Regions from separate parts of the Shewanella sp. KJ2020 genome, predicted to be linked through region 2. Evidence: predicted binding sites of a transcription regulator. Region 2 holds the regulator's gene; the other holds the start of a gene.
What was found. Region 2 encodes MetJ, which represses methionine synthesis genes. Its sites were predicted from a motif close to TAGACGTCTAGACGTCTA; they were not measured.
Positions count from the first base shown of each region.

Region 1: a site for MetJ is predicted at 2,259-2,276, ahead of metH (methionine synthase). Genes of this name have one in related genera too.

Region 1 covers NZ_JAKUKD010000012.1:116,237-121,926, forward strand. Annotated here, with positions in the region: gene MJO46_RS07925 (iron ABC transporter permease) at 1-91, opposite strand, end outside; gene MJO46_RS07930 (ABC transporter ATP-binding protein) at 88-969, opposite strand; cobalamin riboswitch at 1,075-1,260, opposite strand; gene MJO46_RS07935 (histidine phosphatase family protein) at 1,481-2,215, opposite strand; gene metH (methionine synthase) at 2,378-5,690, shown strand, end outside.
Region 2 covers NZ_JAKUKD010000015.1:317,335-323,024, forward strand. Annotated here, with positions in the region: gene MJO46_RS10415 (bifunctional aspartate kinase/homoserine dehydrogenase II) at 1-636, opposite strand, end outside; gene metB (cystathionine gamma-synthase) at 648-1,811, opposite strand; gene metJ (met regulon transcriptional regulator MetJ) at 2,024-2,338, shown strand; gene MJO46_RS10430 (sulfite exporter TauE/SafE family protein) at 2,446-3,189, shown strand; gene nrfD (NrfD/PsrC family molybdoenzyme membrane anchor subunit) at 3,332-4,279, opposite strand; gene MJO46_RS10440 (4Fe-4S dicluster domain-containing protein) at 4,282-4,848, opposite strand; gene phsA (thiosulfate reductase PhsA) at 4,861-5,690, opposite strand, start outside.

The DNA.
Region 1 (5,690 bases), on a different contig from region 2:
CGAATCCTAGGATCAACCATTGCTGTTGTGTTAACGGTGTCAAAATGCGATTAACCATACTGCCGAGCATATGTGTCATTGCGTGCTTCATTTATCCCCCTCAAGTTCGCTGGGGTAAAGTTTGGGGGGCTGCGACTCGTGTAAGCTCTGATTCGGTTGATAACCGTAAAAGTAACTAATCAAAGGATTGCCATGTTGCGGATGGCTCGATACCTGAGCGCAGACACCAAAGACATCGGCGATACGCGCCTCGGTTAACACCTCAGACGGGGTGCCCATCGCACTCACTGCTCCCTTATCGAGCAATAGCAAACGGTCACACAGGGCGCTGGCTAGATTGAGATCGTGGATTGAGGCTATCACGCTAATACCAAGACTCCTCACTAATTCAAGGATTTGGATCTGATAACGCACATCGAGATGATTAGTAGGCTCATCTAAAATCAGTAACTGTGGCTGCTGGACTATGGCGCGGGCGATAAGGGCTCGCTGCTTTTCGCCGCCGGACAAACGCTCATACTGTTGGTGCAGTTTTTGGCTTAGTCCCACCTTTTCCAGCGCCTTAGCAATCCTTTGGCTATCACAGCTAGAATTAGTGTCGAACATGCCCTTATGGGGCGTTAATCCCATTGCCACCAACTGCTCGGTCGTCATATCAAAATAATGGGGCGTATCCTGCTGTACAACGGCAACTTTGCAGGCGAACGCCTTGGGCGATAACTGCTCAATATTTTGATTAAAAAGACTAATACTGCCACGGCTTGGGCGTACAAAGCGGTAAATACAACGCAGCAGACTCGACTTGCCCGCACCGTTAGGGCCAATAAGCCCCAGCATTTGGCCGCTTTGCAAAGCAAAATTAATATCCGCGAGAATGGTTTTTCCCTCGATAACCCAGCTCAAATCGCTCACCTTGAGTGCGGTATCCGGGATAGAGGTTTTAATTGGTTGTAATGGCAACGGCTTCACTGAGACTCAGCCCCCGCGTAAAAACAACCCTTTGCCCAAAAGGCCAATATAGTGATCATCATATTCTGCTCCCTCGAGTTACCCGCTCGAGAACTAAAGCTGCATGCAGCGATAACAGCAATAGGCAGGTCTCCTGACTTGTAGGGGAAGAAGGTTCTAGGTTCTAGGCGCTTCTTTTACTACTCACAGTTGCGGGTACAGTTCGGGCTGGCTGACGGGCAGCGCCCCGATTCCCTATTATGTATGGGTTGATATGCTCGGGTTTTCACGACTTATCCCAGTAGCAAAATATCCAAGAGCACATTCCCAACACCTATTGCTGCGATGTTTCCGCTTAAGCAGACCCATCAAGAAAATGCATTATCCTATATCTAGCTTGTAAGGCAATGCCGTTTAAATGATAAAACCCTGATATTAATTGTGTTAACACATAAACCAGCACAGACAAGGGATTTCCCGCATCAAGTGCACATTGACTTTGCATTTGGCACTAGGCATTTGGCACTTGGCACTAGGAACTAGGCCAGTTTAAACGCCAATAACGCTCACCGAGTGTATCTTCGAGCACATTGATACCCACCACTGCGGCCTCTGGCAGTGTCAACTGGCTATAAAAACCTGGCACCTGCACCGCCCCTAGCGCCCTTGCCATTAAATGGCGGAGCACGCCGCCATGGCTAATGATCCAAATAGTGGCGACTGGTGCAGTAATCGACTCGGCGCTTAGTGTTGCCTCAGACTCAGCAGGGGCAGCCTCAGCCGGGGCGACTGGATTATCCTTTGCCATTTGAGCAAAGGCTTGATCCAAAATTCCCTCGATGGCGGCATTTATTCGCTGCTCAAAACTCACCATTGATTCCCCTTGGGGTGGCGCTGCTAGCCATGGATTTTGCCAATAGGCCGCCAGCAATTCGCCTTCTTGTCGATATAGCTCCTCGAATGTGCGCCCATCCCAATCACCAAAATCGAGTTCCTGCAAACTATCGAGCAAGGTGACGTCCAAGGGGCTAGATACATGCGGATTTTGCCCCTTCTCGCGCAATGAATCGGCAAACGCCTTAGCAAATTCGGCGCAGCGCCTTGAGGTGGAGCTATAAATCCCATGGAAAATCCCCGACCGCGCCGCTACCGCCGCCGACATCTGCTGCCAACCCTTTTCACTCAGGGGTACATCGACGCGACCACGTAAAATCGCTCCGCCCTCGCATTCCCCGTGGCGCAACAGTAATAAGCGAACTTGTTTCATATTTGACTTTCATCTTGCCCTGACAATCCGATGTCGCGTATTATGGACGTCTATACGTTTAAATGTCCAAAACAAAACGAACGACATCCAATAATAAAATGCAATTTGTCACCGGATTGCGTACTTTGGACTCAACTTAGCTGTAGTAAAGGTAATCATTTTATGGCGATATCACCCCATCGAGCAGGCCAAATACTGGCAGACATTCGCAACCAACTGTCCCAGCGCATCCTGATCTTAGACGGCGCCATGGGCACTATGATCCAAGGCTACAAGCTGGAAGAAGCCGATTATCGCGGCGAGCGTTTCAAGGATTGGCATACGGATGTCAAAGGCAATAACGATCTATTAGTCCTGACTCAGCCGCAGATCATCAAACAAATCCACACCGACTACTTAAATGCCGGTGCCGATATTATTGAAACCAATACCTTTAACGCCACCACCATCGCCATGGCCGACTACGATATGCAGTCGTTGTCCGCCGAAATTAACCGCGAAGGCGCGCGCCTCGCTCGGCAGGCCTGTGATGAAATAGAGAAAGCCACGGGGATCCCACGCTATGTCGCCGGTGTGTTAGGGCCCACTAACCGCACTTGCTCGATTAGCCCAGATGTGAACGACCCTGGCTATCGCAATGTCAGTTTCGATGAGTTAGTGACCGCTTACAAAGAATCCACTAAGGCGCTGATCGAAGGCGGTGCGGATATCATTATGGTCGAGACCATTTTTGATACTTTGAACGCCAAGGCCGCGCTGTTTGCGATTGAATCTGTCTTCGATGACTTATTTGGCGCCAATTCACCAGCGCGTTTACCTGTGATGATCTCCGGCACTATTACCGATGCCTCGGGCCGCACGCTTACAGGTCAAACGACCGAAGCCTTTTACAATTCCCTTCGCCATATCAAGCCCTTATCTATCGGTCTTAACTGCGCCCTCGGGCCAAAAGAGCTGCGCCCCTACGTCGAAGAATTATCCCGTATCGCCGAATGTTATGTGTCGGCGCATCCAAATGCGGGCCTGCCGAACGAGTTTGGCGGCTACGATGAAACCCCAGAGGATATGGCGAATGTAATCGAAGATTGGGCGCGCGAAGGCATGCTCAACATTATTGGCGGTTGCTGTGGTAGCACGCCTGAACATATTCGCGTTATCCGACAAGCGGTTGAAAAATATGATCCTCGCGTATTGCCCGATATCCCCGTCGCCTGCCGCCTTGCGGGTTTGGAACCGCTCACTATCGATGCCCAAACCCTATTTGTAAACGTGGGTGAACGCACCAACGTTACAGGTTCGGCCAAGTTTTTAAAGCTGATTAAAGAAGGCAAGTTCGAGCAGGCGCTCGATGTCGCCCGTGAACAGGTTGAAAGCGGCGCGCAGATCATCGACATCAACATGGACGAAGGCATGCTCGATGGCGTGGAGATCATGCACAAGTTTTTAAACTTGATTGCCTCTGAGCCCGATATCAGCCGCGTACCCATTATGATCGACTCCTCTAAGTGGGAAGTGATCGAAGCTGGCCTCAAATGTATTCAAGGCAAAGGCATTGTTAACTCGATTTCCCTTAAAGAAGGCGAAGCGAAATTTATCGAGCAGGCGACCTTAGTCAAACGCTACGGCGCGGCGGCCATTATCATGGCATTCGACGAGCAAGGTCAGGCCGATACTAAGGCGCGTAAAATCGAAATCTGTACCCGCGCCTACCGCGTACTGGTCGATAAGGTCGGTTTTCCGCCAGAAGACATTATCTTCGACCCGAACATTTTCGCCATCGCCACAGGTATCGATGAACACGATAACTATGCCGTCGATTTTATTGATGCCATTAAAGCGATTAAGGCCACCCTGCCCCACGCAATGATCTCGGGCGGGGTATCGAACGTGTCGTTCTCCTTCCGCGGTAATAACCCTGTACGTGAAGCGATCCATGCGGTATTCCTGTACCACGCGATTAAAGTCGGCATGGATATGGGGATTGTCAATGCGGGCCAGTTAGCGATTTACGATGATATCGACCCCGAGCTTAAAGAGCGGGTTGAAAATGTAGTGCTTAACTTACCCTGCCCAGTCGAAGGCTCGAGCAATACTGAACAACTTCTTGAGATTGCAGAAAAATTCCGCGGTGATGGTTCCGCTGCGGCCAAAAAAGAAGATTTAGAATGGCGCTCATGGCCGGTCAATCAACGTTTAGCCCATGCGCTGGTGAAAGGCATTACCGAATTTATTGATGAAGATACCGAAGCCGCTCGCCAAGTCGCCTCCCGTCCGTTGGATGTGATTGAAGGCCCGCTGATGGACGGCATGAATATCGTCGGCGACCTATTTGGCTCGGGCAAGATGTTCCTGCCACAGGTGGTTAAATCGGCGCGGGTAATGAAAAAGGCCGTGGCCTACCTCAATCCCTTTATTGAAAAGGAAAAGGTCGCAGGCCAGTCTAATGGCAAGATTTTGATGGTTACCGTAAAAGGTGATGTGCACGATATCGGCAAGAATATTGTCGGCGTGGTGCTCGCCTGTAATGGCTTTGAAGTATTTGATTTAGGCGTGATGGTGTCGGTGGAGCGGATCCTTGAGGCGGTGAAAGAGCATAATATCGACATTATCGGCATGTCGGGCCTGATCACCCCAAGCCTCGATGAAATGGTGCATAACGTCAAAACCTTCCACCGTGAAGGGCTGACCATTCCGGCGATTATCGGCGGTGCCACTTGCTCGAAAATCCACACAGCAGTGAAGATTGCCCCCCATTATCCCCATGGCGCCATCTATATTGCCGATGCGTCCCGCGCCGTGCCTATGGTCAGTAAACTGGTCAATAACGAAACCCGCCAAGCGACCATTGATGAAACCTATGCCGAATACGACGATATGCGCACTAAGCGTTTATCCCAGGCCAAGCGCAAAGAAATAGTGTCACTCGAAGCGGCCCGCGAAAACCGCTGCCAACACGATTGGGCCAACTACACCCCATTCAAACCTAACGTGCTCGGTCGCCAAGTGTTTGATGATTATCCATTAACGGATTTAGTTGAGCGTATCGACTGGACGCCGTTTTTCCGCGCGTGGGAACTCCACGGCCATTATCCCGAGATTTTAAGTGACAAAATTGTCGGTGAAGAAGCGCAAAAGCTGTTCGCCGATGGTCAAGCCATGCTTAAAAAAATCATCGATGAAAAGTGGCTCACCGCCAAGGGCGTGATTGGGCTGTTCCCCGCTAATACGGTTGGCTTTGATGATATTGAGCTCTATACCGATGAGTCGCGCACCACAGTTGAAATGACTACCCATCACCTTAGGATGCAGCTTGAGCGGGTCGGTAACGATAACTTCTGTCTCGCCGACTTTGTGGCGCCAAAAGATAGCGGCGTCGCCGACTATATGGGCGGATTTGCGGTCACTGCGGGCCATGGTATCGATGAACATATCGCCCGTTTTGAAGCCAACCACGACGACTACAACGCCATTATGC
Region 2 (5,690 bases):
AAGGCTGGCAATAAGGCTGGCGCTAAAATCGGAACCATTTCGACCGAGTAACAAGGTATCGCCGCGCTCGTTAGCGCAGATAAAACCTGTGATCACTAAGCGCTCATTTGGATGGGCGGCTAATAGGGCTTGTACTTTAGCACGGGATTCTTGTACCCGAATTTGTGGCACAGCGGCTTCATCGGCCACTAAAATTGAACAGGCATCCACATGGCTTGCCGCCACGCCCGATTCACGCAGTAGCGCCGCCATTAAACGTGCCGACCAACGTTCGCCAAAGCTCACCACATGGTTGATTTGGTAATCATTGCGGGTATCTAAGGATAATAAGCTGATAAGTTGCGCTTTATCAGTGGCCAAACGCTCACGCAGATCCCGGGCTTGTTCATTTGATAACAACTGCTCAATCAACCCCTGTTGGTAACTGATCAGCACTTGTAATTCTTCTTGCCATAGCTGACCCGCATCACGCAGCGCTAATAATTTATACAGGAAATTCGTGCTTTTACCTGCCGCAGAGACCACCACAAGATCATCACTATGACCGTGGGTTAACAGGATATGGGCGACTCGACGATAACAATCGGCATCCGCTAAACTGGAGCCACCAAATTTATGTAAGTGACAACGTGCCATCTATTATTCCTCTACTGACAAGCCGCAGCGGCGGCTAATCCTGCTTGAATATCTGCAACTAAATCGGCGGCATCTTCAATACCCACCGATAAACGTAATAGGGTGTCCTTAATGCCCGCCTCGAAGCGCGCCTGCGGCTCCATGGCTCTGTGGGTCATAGTGGCGGGCACGGCCACTAAACTTTCGACGCCACCTAAACTTTCCGCCACGCTAAATAAGCTGAGTGCACCTAAAAAGGCCACCACTTCGGCCTCGCCGCCCTTAAGCTCAAAACTCAGCATAGCGCCAAAGCCCTTCTGTTGCTTGGCGGCAATCGCGTGACCTGGATGATCCGCAAGCCCTGGGTAATAAACTTTACTCACCACAGGGCTTTGGGTTAATACCTCAACAATGCGCTGGGCATTGGCTTGATGCTCGCGAATGCGCACAGCGAGAGTGCGTAGGCCGCGCAGGGTTAAGTAACTATCAAATGCTGAGCCCGTTAAACCTAGAGTGTTCGACCACCAATGTAAGCTTTCACCGATTTGTGCATCTTTGGCGACCACAGCGCCGCCAACCACATCGCTGTGACCATTGATATATTTAGTAGTGGAGTGGATAACGATATCCGCGCCTAACAATAGGGGTTGTTGCAATATCGGCGATAAAAAGGTGTTATCAACCACCACCAGTGCGCCGACCTCATGGCTCGCCTTGGCAATGGCTTCGATATCCACCACACGCAATAACGGGTTCGATGGGGTTTCGAGCCACACCATCTTAGGATTCTGCGCGATAGCGGCGGCTAACGCTTGGCTGTCGGTTTGATCGACCACAATCAGCTTAAACTGGCCTTTCTTCGCCAAGTTGGTAAATAAACGGTAGGAACCGCCGTAACAATCGTGGGGCACGACCAATAGATCATCGGGGCCAAGCAAAGTCGCCACTAAGGTAATGGCCGCCATGCCAGTGCAGGTCACTATGCCAGTCGCGCCCTTTTCTAATTGGGCTAATGCTTCACCTAAAATGCAGCGAGTTGGATTGCCTGAACGGCTGTAATCAAATTCGCGGGGATTTTTATGACCATCGAAGGCGTAATTAGTCGACAAATAAATCGGTGGCACAACTGCGCCATATTGAGTATCGCTTTCGATACCCTGACGCACTGCCAGTGTGGCTAATTGACGCTCTGCCATGGGTGGACTCCTAAATTCGGTAGACTGATAGAGATGTCTGGACGTCTAAATGTACCTAAGCCCAACCCTATCGTCAATAGGCGTTAAGACGTTTAGACGTCTAAACATAAAGAAATCTGTTTGCAATCCCCAAGAAATAGTAGCAATAATTTGACTGTTGTTTGTAAGGGTTTAAAATCTGCCCCGAATTTAGCGTTATAACAGGTGAGTCAATGACTGAATGGAATGGGGAATACATCAGCCCCTATGCTGAACATGGCAAGAAGAATGAACAAGTAAAAAAAATTACTGTGTCTATTCCGCTCAAGGTGCTTAAGGTCCTCACGGACGAACGTACTCGTCGTCAGGTCAATAATTTGCGTCACGCCACCAACAGCGAGCTGTTGTGTGAGGCATTCTTGCATGCCTATACAGGCCAGCCATTGCCTGATGATGCCGACCTCTCAAAGGACTGCCCCGACAGTATTCCAGCAGAAGCTAAACGCCTGATGGACGAAATGGGAATAGAGTGGGAAGACATGGAGTAACGCTCAGGCGTCCATAATCCTGCCGTAACTAATTATTAGGGATCGTTAATGCTCATCCACTGTGGTGGGCTAAAGTAACGATCCCTATTTTGTTTTGATGGAATCCTATGTTTTCCTTGATAGATCCACAAACGCTTGCCATCGCGTCTGTGATTGTGTTTTTAGGGGCCCTCACCCAGAGTCTGATTGGCTTTGGCCTTGCCGTGGTTGCCAGCCCTTTACTCTATATTGTCGATCCCCAATTAGTGCCCGCCCCCGTAATTGTGATGGGATTTTCCATCGCGCTACTCACCCTATTGCGTGAGCGCGGCCACTTAGAATTCAATGGCTTGCAATATGCGCTCCTAGGTCGCGTGCCCGGCGGTTTTATCGGCGCAAGCCTATTGCTATTTGCACCTCAAGCTATCCTTGGCCTTGCGATTGCCGCCATTGTGACTGTCGCAGTTATCCTCAGCCTGTATAAATTCAGCCTGCCGGTAAATAAGAAAACCCTCTTCGGCGCGGGTGTCGTCTCGGGGATTTTTGGCAATATTGCCGCTATTGGTGGGCCGCCGATGGCAATTTTATTATCGGGTAAAGATGCCTCGCAATTTCGTGCCGCACTATCGGCCTTCTTTATCTTTAGTTCGACCATTGCCTTGGCGATTCTTGGGGTGACGGGCCTACTCGAAATCAAGCACTTTTGGCTGTCGCTAATGCTATTGCCCTCGGTCTTTTTAGGCTATCTCGTGGCGGGCAAACTGGTGGGAAATGTGGATAAACATAAGACCAAGATGGCGACCTTAGCCCTCTGCGCTATCAGCGCCTTAGTGCTCACGGTCAAATCAGTGATTGAGTTATTACCGCAATAACCTCCTGCCAATTGCAACCAATCGCAGCCATAAAAAAAGCACCGTTTAACGGTGCTTTTTGTTGCTGTGGATACGAGCTGTCATCCATTCGAGCATCACTTAATCGCATTTAAGTGATACTTATTGCTCTAGCATCAATACGTTAGCTTAAGTAGCTTTGGCCCGCATACACAATAAAGTGTCTTAAGGCGAGTACGCCCGTTAAGCTCGCACAGGCCACCATAATCATCGCGCCCTTAGTGTGGCGAGTCGCGGCGGGTAGTAGCATAAACAGCAACGGAATACCAAAGCCAATTCCGACAACGCCTATCCAGAACACGCTTGCCCATAACCCAGAAGTTAACGATGCTAAGGCCGCAGCCGCCGCGCCGCCCTTAAAGTACAAGGCGCAGAACAACATAAACAGGAACATGATTTCGATTGCCATCACTGGCAATTCTAAGCCATGCATTTTGGCTAAGGTCTTGTCGTGGCTATCGGTCTTAAACAACAAGAGTGCCAGTACCGCATTTGCCGCAGCGCCCGCCGATAGACCTGACACTAAAAACAGCGCAGGCAGTACCGCAGTGTTGAGCATAGGATAAGCATTCATCGCCGAAATTAAGAAGCCAGTGTAAGCCCCTACGCCAATGGCGAGGACAAACAACAATACTTCCATTAGCTTTCTAAATGGCATAAGTAACTTAGCGATAGGCGTTAAGAAACCCAAACCCCATTTTGGTAAGTCATCCCGCAGCACAATAATGGCGTATGCAAAGGCCAAGGGAGAATACGCCAGCAGCGCCAACACCCCGATTGCCATCACAGACTGGAAGTTATAGTTAATCAAGATTAACCAGAAATGGAATGGCTTAGTTAAGTCAAACACTAAACAAACTAGACCTAAGCTAATTGCCACAGGCCCAATAATGGCTGCCGCCTTAAGAATACTGCTTTCGGCTCCCGCGCTGAGCTCCTTATTCGCCCAGCGCAAACCAATGCCAATTAATAAACTGCCCGCGGATAACCCCGCCATAAACAGGTAAACGGCGATGACCCAGTGCCAAGTGACGGGATCATATTGCGCCATATCGCCCCAAGTATTGTTCATAATCAAATCCCCCCTCTTTTGGTAGGAACGCGATACACCCTAGGTTTAGTGCCCAAATGGGTTTTATCTTGGTAAGTGATTTTGGTATTGAGCATGATGGCCACTTCACTCTTAGGATCATTGGCATCGCCAAACACAAGCGCATCGGTTGGACACACAGTCACACAGGCAGGCTCTTCGCCCCGTGCTAAACGCGTATCCTTACAGAAGTTACACTTATCCGCCGCCTTGGTTTCTGGGTTCATAAAGCGCACTTTGTAGGGACATGCCGCCACGCAGTACATACAGCCGACACACTTCTCGGTATGGATAGAGATAATGCCATCTTCACCCACATAGGCTGCGCCCGTTGGGCACACCTTAACGCAAGGCGCATCTTCACACTGCTGACAAGATACCCTGTGGTATTTAAAGTGCAGATTGGGCATTTCGCCATAGGGCCCTTCGACTCTCACCTGCAAACGGGTCACCCCTTCTGGTACGCCATTTTCACTGCGACACGCCACGTTACAAGCTTGGCAGCCGATGCACTTGTTCTCATCGTGCACCATCACATATCTTTTCGTCATTTGAGCCTCCAATTAGCGTTTTGCCAGCGTGACGCCAGTGGTGTGTACCGTCATGCCACACACAGGTGCGGTAACGTGGGGCAGTAAGTTTCCGCAGTGGATACCTTTGCCTGTCGCTCTAACCAACTCTTTGTTTTTAGAACCAAAGCCCATATAAGCAAACACAGTATCTTGGCGAATGCCCGGCGTGACTAAGGCATGGCCTTCTTCTGTGCCAACACTGCTGGTGAGGCGGATTGGGTCGCCATTACTGATCCCTAATTTGCCCGCAGTGACGGGGTGAACCCACACAGCGTTATCCGACATCAGGTTAGCGAGCATAGGCACATTGTGGGTGGCGCCATTGGTGTGCACCGCCACTTTGCCTTGGATAAAGTACAGCTCATCTGCTTTTTTAAGATTCACTTCGCGGAACTTGATCACCCCACGGCCCGGTGCCATGGCTTCCACTTTCGCGGAGGTCAATTCAATCTTGCCGCTCGGGGTTTTAAAGCTGAGTAAGCTACCGTAGGTGCCGTCTTCATCCGCAGGTTTGGCACTGGCATAGGCCTTGGTAAATTCGGCCACCATCTTAGGTTCGCGCAACATAATCGGCTTACCGAAGCTGACAAAACCTTCGTCTTTGATGCGGCGCAGCAGCTCTGTGTCGCGGTTTACCTGCAGCATTTGCAGGGTTTCCATGTTATCCCAAGGGTAGAATTCACTTAGCCCTAGTTTATGGCCGATATCTTTAAAGATTTGCCATGAAGGACGTGTATCACCTAAGGTTTCAACGACCCGTTGGCGCACATAGTAGGCAGGGTTTTTACCTGACTTGTCAGCGATTTCTTCATCACGTTCAA